DNA from 2 places in the Thalassospira sp. ABL2_045 genome. Region 2 is predicted to be linked to the other one. Evidence: riboswitches for the same ligand, from Rfam matches in the RefSeq annotation. Region 2 holds a riboswitch; the other holds the start of a gene.
What was found. Region 2 has a riboswitch for S-adenosylmethionine ahead of metZ (O-succinylhomoserine sulfhydrylase). Riboswitches for the same ligand answer to the same signal wherever they lie in the genome.
Positions count from the first base shown of each region.

Region 1: linked by a shared signal. The riboswitch ahead of ACXAIA_RS04515 (methionine ABC transporter ATP-binding protein) and the one ahead of metZ (O-succinylhomoserine sulfhydrylase) in region 2 are both predicted to bind S-adenosylmethionine.

Region 1 covers NZ_JBSWYV010000002.1:89,897-95,797, reverse strand. The annotation lists gene amrS (AmmeMemoRadiSam system radical SAM enzyme) at 1-141, shown strand, start outside; gene ACXAIA_RS04535 (N-acetyltransferase family protein) at 353-817, shown strand; gene ACXAIA_RS04530 (DUF2798 domain-containing protein) at 829-1,083, opposite strand; gene ACXAIA_RS04525 (leucyl aminopeptidase) at 1,363-2,832, shown strand; gene ACXAIA_RS04520 (DNA polymerase III subunit chi) at 2,920-3,375, shown strand; SAM riboswitch at 3,518-3,595, shown strand; partial or broken gene ACXAIA_RS04515 (methionine ABC transporter ATP-binding protein) at 3,661-4,389, shown strand; gene ACXAIA_RS04510 (methionine ABC transporter permease) at 4,471-5,130, shown strand; gene ACXAIA_RS04505 (MetQ/NlpA family ABC transporter substrate-binding protein) at 5,219-5,901, shown strand, end outside.
Region 2 covers NZ_JBSWYV010000015.1:89,605-95,505, reverse strand. The annotation lists gene folE (GTP cyclohydrolase I FolE) at 1-472, opposite strand, end outside; gene apaG (Co2+/Mg2+ efflux protein ApaG) at 562-954, opposite strand; gene metZ (O-succinylhomoserine sulfhydrylase) at 1,417-2,619, opposite strand; SAM riboswitch at 2,696-2,770, opposite strand; gene ACXAIA_RS18005 (TVP38/TMEM64 family protein) at 2,997-3,791, shown strand; gene ACXAIA_RS18000 (dihydrolipoyl dehydrogenase family protein) at 3,784-5,211, shown strand; gene ACXAIA_RS17995 (ATP-binding protein) at 5,291-5,901, shown strand, end outside.

The DNA.
Region 1 (5,901 bases), on a different contig from region 2:
TGGTATCAGCTATCGGACTGGAACCTTGATGCCCATGGCGCATGCAAAAGCTGCGGCACCCATTGCGCCGGTGTGTTTCAGGCCCAACCGGGCCAGTGGGGCCCGAAACGCCTGCCGGTGCGGCTTAAAGAAACCACCTGACCCCCTGCCGTCATTCCGGGCGGAGCGGAGCGCAGACCCGGAATCCATTGCGCGGTAGTGCCGGAATGGATCCCCGCCTGCGCGGGGATGACGCTGGTTAAGGTTCGGGTGCGGGCAACGACCTGACGATTTCGCTGGCACTCTCGCGCCATATCGCTACATTGCCGCCCAGTTTGATGTGGTTGGCAAGAAAGCAGACACAGTGGCCGGGATGAAAATTCGCAAAGCACGATTGGGCGATGTCGGGGCAATTTTTGCCATCCGAAGCCGCGTGCGCGAAAACCATCTCTCGGCGTCTGAGCTGGCCGAACGCGGCATTACCAAGGCGGCCTTTGGCAAATGGCTTGATCAGGGCTATGGCATCTGGCTTGCCGATCTGGATGGTTCCGCCGCCGGGTTCGCCATTGCCATCCCCGGTGAAGCCACCCTGTGGGCACTGTTTGTCGATCCGGAATTTGAAGGGCGCGGGGTCGGCGCGGCACTCTTGCGCACCGCTGAAGACTGGCTGTTTGCCAAGGGATGTAATGACATCTCGCTGACCACCGGGGCCAACCCCGATAACCGCGCGCACGGCTTTTATGAAAGCCATGGCTGGCATAGCACGGGCGATGTCGAAAACGACGAGGTGGAATATATCAAATCCAACCCGTCGCTTTCGCTGTTTGATTTTGGCTGATGAACCGTGGCTCAGGCGGCCTGCGTGCGGCTGTCGGGTTTGACGATCCGTTTCAGGATCTTGCGCACCAGGGGGGCGACAACCAGCACACCCGGGAACGCAATCGCCCAGGACGACACATAAGCCCCCATCCACAATTCAAAAAACTTCGACCAGTCGGAAATCGCGATCGATGTCGCGATGCCCGAAATCAGAAAGGACTGGATGCCCGAAAGCAAAAAGGCAAAGGCAACAGGCTCCAGACGGCGGGGAATAAAAGGCTGCATGGGGTCTTCTTCCGATAATGCGAATAATATACCATAAAATTATGATGTAATGTTTTTGTTCGCAAGTCTCTGCGCAATGTCAATTTGCCCAACACCAAATATCATGACCAAGATCGTAAGAAAGATCAGCTGTCTTCGGTATGGTCGCCAGCCATCACGTTCTTTTTCAACGATAAGCCTTTTCAACCGCGTTTAACGCGCTAGATTAGGAGCATCAATTTGTTTGCAGTTGCTTGATCAAGGGCTGCGCCCCGAAACATGACAGGAGTCCTGTTCACCATGAAGATCACGTTTTCCGATCTCGCCATTCCGAAAAGCGGTGCGGTTATCGCCTTTGCGACCGAAGGTGCCGATCTGATGCCCAGTGCCGTTGCACTTGATGAGGCAACCGGTGGTGCGATCACCAAGGCGATCAAGGCGTCGACCTTCAAGGGTAAATCGGGCCAGAGCCTGCAGGTGCTGGCACCGGCCAATGTCGATCTGTCGCGCGTGATCATTTTCGGGATCGGCAAGGAAGCCGAATTTGACGTGATTGCCGCGCAGAAACTCGGCGGCTCTGTCACCACGCGTGCCATCTCGACCGGCGAGAAGGAGCTTTCCGTTCTCTTTGACATGGAAGGTCTGGCGTCTGATTTCGCAACCGGTGCGATGCTGCGCGATTATCGTTTCGACAAATATCGCACCACTGAAACCAAGGAAGACAAGCCGGTTCTCAAGGCGCTGAAGATTTCAGCCCACGATCACAAGGACGCCAAGAAGCAGTTTGATTCTGCCAAAAAGGTCGTCGAAGGCGTGTTCTTCACCCGCGATCTGGTGTCCGAGCCGGCCAACGTTCTTCATCCCGAAAGCTTCACCAAGGAAGTCAAAGCCCTTGAAAAGCTGGGTGTGGAAATTGAGGTCCTTGACGAAAAGGAAATGAAAAAGCTTGGCATGGGCGCGCTTCTGGGCGTTGCCATGGGGTCGGCCCAGAAACCGGCCATGGTTGTCATGCGCTGGAACGGCGGCAAGAAAAAGGACGCACCCGTCGCCTTCGTTGGCAAGGGTGTGACCTTTGATACCGGTGGTATCTCGCTCAAACCCGCCGCCGGCATGGAAGACATGAAGTTCGATATGGGCGGGGCCGGTGTGGTTTCCGGCCTGATGAAGGCGCTTGCGGGTCGCAAGGCGAAATGCAACGTGATCGGTGTGATTGGTCTGGTTGAAAACATGCCGTCATCGACCGCACAGCGTCCGGGCGATGTCGTGACCTCCATGTCCGGTCAGACGATTGAAGTCATCAATACCGACGCCGAAGGCCGTCTGGTTCTCTGTGATGCCCTGACCTATGTGCAGGAAAAACATGATCCGCGTTTGATCGTTGATCTGGCAACCCTGACCGGGGCGGTTATCATTGCGCTTGGCCATGAAAATGCCGGTCTGTTTGCCAACAATGATGATCTGGCGACCCAGATCAGCACGGCCGGTCTTTCGGTTGATGAAACCGTCTGGCGTCTGCCGCTGGGATCTGGCTATGACAAGCAGCTTAAATCCGACATTGCCGACATGAAAAATGTCGGCGGTCGTGCGGCGGGCTCGATCACGGCTGCCCAGTTCCTCAAGCGCTTTATCACCAAGGATCGCCCATGGGCGCATCTTGATATCGCCGCCATGGCCTGGTCAACGTCCGACAAGGAAGTCACGCCGAAGGGCGCGACCGGCTTTGGCGTGCGTCTGCTTGATCGCTTTGTTGCCGATAACTACGAAAACTAAGCCCGCGCGCACCGCGCTGGGATGGAATTTGTGGGGCAGGGTGTTGATCACCTTGCCCCATTTTCATGTTCGGGATAAAACCGCCTTATGGCTGATATCTGGTTTTACCATCTCACCAGCATGCCGCTGGAACGGGCCTTGCCCACATTGCTCTCCAAAACGCTGGAGCGCGAAAAGCGTGCCGTGGTGATGACCGGCAATGACCAACGGATCGAGGCCATCAATACCCTGCTTTGGACCTATGACCCGGCAAGCTGGTTGCCCCATGGGTCGAAATCCGATGGCGACGCCGAAATGCAGCCGGTCTGGCTGACCGACGAGGATGAAAATCCCAACGGGGCCCAATTCCTGTTCCTGGCCGACCGCGCCATGAGCGAGAAGGTCAGCGAGTATGAACGCGTCATCATGCTGTTTGATGACCGCGACCGCGATGCGGTGGCAGAAGCCCGTACGCGCTGGAAAGACTGGAAAGACGCCGGACACAAACTGTCCTACTGGCAACAAACCCCGCAAGGCGCGTGGGAGAAAAAGGCCGAAAGCTGATTGCGTTTTGGTTGCTTGCTGGACAGCGCGTCACTCTCATTAAACACATAAAACTCTGTAATATATGGCGATTTCATATATGCCATGCGTAGATTGCATGATTTTACCTGTTGAAGAATGACGTCTAGTCAGATACACAGGACTCATTGATCGCGCCGATTTGCTCCTCAGCTTGCGGGCGCGTTAAAAATGCGGCTAAAGCGAGAGGGCGTATATGCTCCGTATGTACGACCGCCTCGGTTAAGCCGCGGCGGTTTTTTTGTATCTACGGAAAGGTTGAGACCCATGATCCGGCTCTCGAACGTCCATAAAACTTATGCGGCCCGGCGTGGCAGCGACGAACATATCGCATTGCGCGGCATCAATCTCGATATTGCAGCAGGCGAAATCGTTGGCGTCATTGGCCGTTCCGGCGCGGGCAAATCCACGCTGATCCGCTGCATCAACCTGCTTGAACACCCGACATCCGGGACGGTGACGGTCGATGGCACCAATGTCACGACCCTGTCCAAACGTGATTTGCCGCTGTTCCGCCGTCAGCTTGGCATGGTGTTCCAGCACTTCAACCTTCTGTCTTCGCGCACGGTCTATGACAATATTGCACTGCCGCTTGAACTGGCCGGTGCCAGCAAGGCCGAGATTGCCAAGGCGGTTGATCCGCTGTTGCCGCTTGTGGGCTTGGAAGAAAAGCGCGACCGCTATCCGGCTGAGCTTTCCGGGGGCCAAAAACAGCGTGTCGGTATTGCACGCGCGCTGTCATCGAACCCCAAGGTTTTGCTTTGTGACGAGGTCACCTCGGCCCTTGATCCGGAAACCACCCGTCAGATCCTGACGCTGCTTAAGGACATCAACAAACGCCTCGGACTGACCATGGTCGTGATCACCCATGAAATGGCGGTGGTCAAAGCGCTCTGTGACCGTGTCGCGGTGATGGATGGCGGTGTAATCGTCGAAGAAGGCGGCGTGGAGGGTATTTTTGCCGATCCCAAGCACGCAACCACGCAGTCCCTTCTGGCCGATGAATTCATGGATTTCCGCGCCGGATCGGACAGCGATAACAACACCGGCGTTGCAGCCGGGCAGGAGGGCTAAGTCATGTTTTCAACCCTTGCACCCATTCTGCTGCAGGCGACCTGGGAAACCATCTATATGGTCGCGGTTTCGCTTGGTATTGCCACCGTGTTTGGCTTGCCGCTGGGCGTGTTGCTGGCGACCTCTGGCCGGGGTGAGCTGTTTGAAGCGCTGTGGTTTCAGCGCCTGTTTGGCCCGCTGGTCAATGCGACGCGTTCCGTGCCCTTCATCATTCTCGCAGTTGCGATCATTCCCTTTACCCGCTTTGTCGTCGGCACCTCGATAGGCACCTCAGCGGCGATTGTGCCGCTGACGGTTGCTGCCATTCCGTTCATTGCCCGGATCATCGAAGGGGCGATGCGCGAAGTGGATGGCGGCTTGATCGAAGCGGCCCAGGCCATGGGGGCCCGCCCGGTGCAGGTCGTGACCAAGGTTCTTCTGCCCGAAGCACTGCCTGGCATCATTCACGGTCTGACCCTGACGGCGGTCACCCTGATTGGCTATTCCGCCATGGTGGGGGCCGTTGGTGCCGGCGGTCTTGGTGATCTTGGTATTCGCTATGGCTATCAGCGCTTCCGCCCGGATGTGATGGCAGCCGTTGTCATCACCCTGATCGTTGTCGTGCAAGCGGTGCAAAGCTTTGGCGACTATCTGGCGCGCAAGGCCGACAAGCGGAATATCTGAGCCTTTCATCGAACAAAATCCGAATGTGAGGGTTGCTCACATTCGCCAAATTCCCGCACAAACCCAAAAGAAAACAAGGAGTTTTACAATGCGGTTTTTCTTTAAACTGACGGCGGCTGCCGTCCTCGCATCGGCCCTGACCGGCCAGGCACTGGCCAATGACGCGATCAAGATCGGCGTCACCCCGGGTGCGCATGAAGAAGTCATGGAAGAAGTCGTCAAGGTGGCTGCCACCAAGGGCCTGGACATCGAACTGGTCAGCTTCTCGGACTATGTTATCCCGAACCAGGCGCTTGATGATGGCGATCTCGATGCCAACAGTTTCCAGCATGTGCCGTATTTGGATAACCAGATCAAGGACCGTGGTTATGAGCTGTCGGTGGTTGGGTACAACATCCTGACCCCGATGGGCATTTATTCCAACAAAATCAAAAGCCTTGATGAGCTGCCCGAAGGTGCCGAAGTCGGCATTCCGAACGATCCGACCAATGGCGGCCGTGCGCTTCTGGTGTTGCAGTCCCATGGTCTGATCAAGGTTGATCCGGCGGTTGGTCTTGTCGTCAGCCCGCTTGACGTCATCGAAAATCCCAAGGATATCAGCTTTGTAGAGCTCGATGCGGCCCAGCTGCCGCGTTCGCTTGATGATCTGGATGCGTCGGCGATTAACACCAACTATGCGCTCGAAGCCGGTCTGAACCCGATCAAGGATTCGATTGCAATCGAAGGCAATGACAGCCCGTATGCCAACGTGATCGTCACCCAGACGGCGCG
Region 2 (5,901 bases):
ATTGGTGGTTGGCATCGATCACCACCGCAACACCAAGCGGATCGAGTTCTTCCTGAATGGTGTTGGCGACCTGTGCCGTCATCTTTTCCTGAATCTGCAGGCGTTTGGCATAGACCTCAACCACGCGGGCCAGCTTGGAAATACCGACAACACGGCGGCGCGGCAAATAGGCGACATGGGCAACCCCGATGATCGGCACCATGTGATGTTCGCAATAGGATTCGACGCGAATGTCGCGCAGAACGACCATCTCGTCATAGCCGTCGGTTTCTTCGAACGTCCGGCGCAGGATTTCTGCCGGGTCCTGCTGATAGCCAGCAAAGAATTCGCCATAAGAGCGTGCCACACGATCAGGGGTTCCGCGCAGACCTTCGCGGTCGGGATCGTCCCCGGCCCAACGCAGAAGTGTCCGGACCGCTTCTTCTGCTTCTTCGCGTGTCGGACGCTTCACCGGGTTATGTTCGCTGCACATACCAAATCCTTTTGTCATATTCTGCAGGATTAACGCCTGCCTTGGTGGGGCTCCTGACCCGCTTTAACTGATACTGTTGGCTGATCCGATCAGTTCACAGTGTGTTGCCCATGCGGACTGTCGAGCGAAAAGGCCGGAATCGCAATATCAAAATGATTGCCGTCCATATCCGTCATCTCGAAAGTCCCGACCATGAAGCCGCTTGGCGTGGTCAATGGCGCGCCACTTGTGTAATTGAAACTTTCACCGCACGCCAGAACAGGCTGTTCGCCAACAACGCCCGGGCCTTTGACCTCCTGGGTTTCGCCGCGCGAATCCGTAATCTGCCAATGACGGTTCAGCAACTGAACGGTTTTTGATCCAAGATTTTCAATCTCGATACGATAGGCCCAAACATAACGATGGGTTTCCGGATCAGATTCGTCCTCGAGGAACATCGGCTTTACCGATACCTTGATGTCGTGGGTTACGGTCGAATACATGCATATCTCCGGGCCAAGGGTGTTCCAGTCAATTTGCATCAGCCAAGATTGCGATTGATGGACCTTTATGCAGGGTCAGGACCTATTAATTTGGTTCGAATGGTCGATCAGATTTGTTCGGATACGCGAAGCAAAAACGCCGGAAGATATACATCTTTCAAGTTTTTGCGACAAAGTAGGCCGTGCAAATCTGATCGATCCGCAGGACAGACGTTATATTTGCAAGCTCCTGCGTCAAACCCCTTGCGCGGGGTTCCCACCCGCTCGGCGGGCTTTTCCTTGGATCCCACATATATAACGTATGCCATTCCAATCAAATTAATAGGTCCTGACCCTAAACAATCCGTCCCGAAACTACCAGTCGCCTGTCAAAACAAACCGGCATAAGATCGGGGCGAATACGAAAGGGCCCGCACAATGTACGGGCCAGATCGATGTCAGGATTACTGTTGTACCAAGCTTTTAAACGGCAAGGGCTGCCAACAGGTCTTCCTTGAGGTCATCAATATCTTCCAGACCGACAGATAGACGCAGCATGCCTTCGGTAATACCCATCGCAACCTTGTCTTCGGCTGGCACACGCTGATGGGTCGTGGTCCAGGGATGGGTTGCCAGACTTTTTGCATCGCCAAGGTTGTTGGAAATATCAATCAGCTTGAGGTTATCAAGCAGCGAAAATGCCGCCGCCTTGCCCCCGGCAAGCTCAATCGCAATCAATCCACCACCACGGCCAGACATCTGACGCATTGCCAATTCGTGCTGCGGGTGACTTTCCAGTCCCGGATAAAGAACGCGTGACACCTGTGGCTGTTCCGTAAGGAATTCGGCCAATGCAGTTGCATTGCGGATGTGCTGATCAACACGCAGGCTTAGCGTTTCAAGCCCTTTGAGCAGCACCCAGGCATTGAATGCGCTCATGCTTGGCCCAGTATGACGCAGGAACGTGGTCAGGTGTTCGTCATGCCATTCCTTGTCGTTAAACAGGATCGCACCGCCAAGGCAGCGGCCCTGACCATCGATGTGTTTGGTCGCAGAATAGACGACAATATCAGCCCCCAGTTCCATCGGCTTTTGCAGGATCGGGGTGGCAAACACGTTATCGACAATCACCTTTGCACCGGCCTTGTGCGCCAGCTCGGAGATAAAGGCGATATCAAGAACCTCAAGCGTCGGGTTCGACGGGGTTTCAAGGAAAACCGCGTCTGCTGGTTTCGACAGCGCCTTTTCCCATGCGTCTTTGTCGGTGCCATCCACCAGTTCGGTTTCAACCCCGAACCGCGGCAGTAGCGTGGTCAGGATAAATTCACACGAACCGAACAAGGCGCGCGATCCAACCACACGACCACCAGCCTTGGTGCTGGCTGCCAATGCATTCCACACCGCTGACATGCCCGATGCCGTCGCACGGCAATATTGCGCGCCCTCGATCAGGGCAAGGCGCTCTTCGAACATCCCAACGGTCGGATTGGCAAAACGGGAATAGACATAACGTTCCGGGCCACTGCCATCAAAGGAGGCCTCTGCCTCGGCGGCGGTGTCATACACATAGCCGGAATTCATAAAGATGGCTTCGGAAGTCTCGCAAAAGCCGCTGCGCGCTGTGCCGCCACGTACAGAACGGGTCGCCGCGCGCCAGTTATCGGAAGCCTTTTTTTCGGTCGTCATCGTCTTGCTCCTACATGCCCGGATATTGGTGTGATCCGGACACAAAAAAACCCTGACCGGCGTGAATGGGTCAGGGCCGAAGCCAGAACACCCCTCTTTAGCGATTTTTTACGTGGCCGCAAGCCGGTCGACAAATCCCACGATGCGCTGACGATACGACCAGTTTTCCCCTACGTCAAGCGCCACACCCTCAGGATTTTTGCGCATATCCGGATGCGCTTACGCATCGGATAACACAATCGCAGCTCACGGAATGGTGAAAGCAGTTCATAAGCAAGTTTTGAAATTTCTCTCTAATGTTGGATCAAATAATGCGATCCTGTTTTTCGGGATTTGCACATCGTAGCGAACACACGACTTGCAAGAGCCTGAAATAAATGACTAAAACCAGTTCAATGGTGTCACACTTGTCCGACCAGAAACCAGAATTCCCGGCAGAAACCAAAGGCGCGCCCAAGCCGCTCTGGCGCAAGCTTTTGCCGGTGATAATCCTGATTTGCGGGCTGGTTCTGGCATGGGCGAGCGGCATCCTTGATGTGCTGTCATTTGATTCACTGCGTGAAAACCGCGACCTGTTGCAGGGTTTTGTTGCCGACAATCCGGTTTCAAGCGTTCTGGTCTTTATGGGGCTTTATGTTGTTTCGGTCGCGCTGTCTCTGCCGATCGGATCGATCCTGACCATTACCGGTGGCTTTCTGTTCGGATCGCCTCTTGCGACGACCTATGTTGTGGTCGGGGCCACCATTGGCGCGACAATTGTTTATCTGGCCGCGCGCTATGCGTTTTATGATCTGATGCGGGCCAAGGCCGGTAACGCCGTTCGCAAGATGGAAGAAGGCTTTGCTGAAAACGCATTCAGCTATCTGATGGTGTTGCGCCTGATCCCGATTTTCCCGTTCTGGCTGGTCAATCTTGTGCCCGCCCTTCTTGGCGTCAAATTGCGCTCCTTTGTTTTGGGAACCATGATCGGCATTATTCCGGGCACCTTTGTCTATGCGTCTATCGGCGATGGGCTTGGTGCCTTGTTTGATCAGGGCAAGACACCTGATCTTGGCATCATCTTTGAACCGCGTATCCTGACCCCGATCATTGGACTGGCCGTGCTGGCCCTGTTGCCAGTCGCCTATAAGAAACTGCGCCAACGTAAAAGCGGGGCCAACTCACATGAGTAAAATCATCGATACCGATATCTGCGTGATTGGCGCCGGCTCCGGTGGTCTGTCTGTCGCGGCGGGTGCGGTCCAGATGGGCGCAAAGGTTGTCCTGATCGAAAAGGGCAAGATGGGGGGTGATTGCCTTAATACAGGTTGCGTTCCGTCCAAGGCGCTTTTGGCGGCCGGTCATGCCGCGGAAAATACGCGCCGTGCATCCCGGTTTGGTGTTGCTACTGGCCAAGTCGATGTCGATTTTGGCCGCGCAATCGATCATGTGCATTCCGTCATTGCGGGCATTGCCCCGCATGATTCGGTTGAGCGATTCGAAGACCTCGGCTGCACCGTTATTCAGGCCGAAGCCCGCTTTATCGGCCCGCGCGAAGTCGTTGCCGACGACACCACAATCAGGGCCAAACGCTTTGTCATTGCCACGGGTTCGCGCGCGGCTGTTCCGCCCATCCCGGGACTGGAAAGCGTTTGCTATTTCACCAACGAAACCATTTTTGAAAACCGTAGCCGCCCGGATCATCTGATCATTATTGGTGGCGGCCCTATCGGCTTGGAAATGGCGCAGGCCCATCAACAGCTCGGCGCAAAGGTGACCGTGATTGAAATGGGCACCATCCTGCCCAAGGATGATCCGGATCTGGTGGCTGTGGTGCGTGACCGCATCAAGGCCGATGGCATCAGTCTTTATGAAGGTGCCAAAACCAAGGAAGTCCTTGATGTAAATGATCAGATCAGGGTCGTGATCGAACATCAGGGCATCGAGATCACCCTTGAAGGCAGCCACCTTTTGCTGGCAACCGGCCGCAAACCCAATGTGGAAAACCTTGGCTTGTCAGATGCCGGCATTGAGCACAGCGACCGCGGTATTTCGGTTGATGCCCGTCTGCGCACCTCAAACCGCAAGGTGTTTGCGATTGGTGATGTCACCGGCGGGCTGCAATTTACCCACATGGCGGGGTATGACGCGGGCATCGTGATCCGTAACGCGCTTTTCCGCCTTCCGGCCAAGGTCGATCACAGTGGCGTGCCATGGGTAACCTATACCAACCCGGAACTGGCACAGGTCGGCCTGACCGAAACAACAGCGCGCGAGAAGTTCGGCGATGATATCCGCGTTGTGACATGGGACTACGCGGAAAACGATCGCGCCCGCGCAGAAGCCGAAACCGAAGGCTTCATCAAGGTCATCACCACGCCGAAAGGCCGAATTCTTGGCGCTGCCATTGTCGGGCGGCAGGCAGGCGAGCTGATCGGCGTCTGGTCGCTTGCCATCAGCAAGAAAATGAAGATCGGCGCAATTGCCGGGATGATAGCGCCCTATCCGACCCTTGGTGAACTGTCCAAACGCGTCGCTGGCGCTTGGTACACGCCCAGTCTGTTTAGCGAAAAAACGCGCAATCTGGTGCGGTTCCTGCTGAAGTTCGGATAACCGGCTTGCCTGGATCGCGCATGAAAACAAGCATCTGTATTGCTGTACTTTTTTCGCCTTATTGGCCTAACATCCAAAAATGAATAACCGGCATCTCAAATTGCCCCCCTGGGCCAAATCGCTTTCCGCGCGCCTTCTGGTGCTGACGGTAAGTTTTGTGATGCTGGCAGAGGTGTTTGTTTTTGCCCCCTCTGTCGCACGCTTTCGCATTGACTGGCTCAAGGCGCATCTTGATTCAGGCTATCTCGCGGCCCTCGCCCTTGAAGCCACGCCTGATCAGATGATCCCCGATGATCTTGAACGTGAACTTCTGTCCAATGCCGGGATTGAGGCGGTCATTCTGCGGCGTGAAGATCGCAAATTGCTGCTTCAGCGTGATGACATGCCCGCCAAGGTCGACAAGGAGGTTCAGCTGACAGATTTCTCGATCCCGATGGCGCTGATGGAGGGGTTATCAACCCTTAGCCAGACCGAAAATCGGGTATTGCGCGTGGTTGGCATGCCATCCATGGCGCCAGATTTCGAGATCGAAGTCCTTGTTCACGAAGATCGCCTCACTGAGGCCATGCGCAATTTCGGCTGGCGGGTGTTCGGCCTGTCGCTGATGATCTCGTTCTTTACCGCAGGCCTGGTCTATTTCGCGCTTAACCGTCTGCTGGTCCGCCCGATGCGGACATTGACCCATGACAT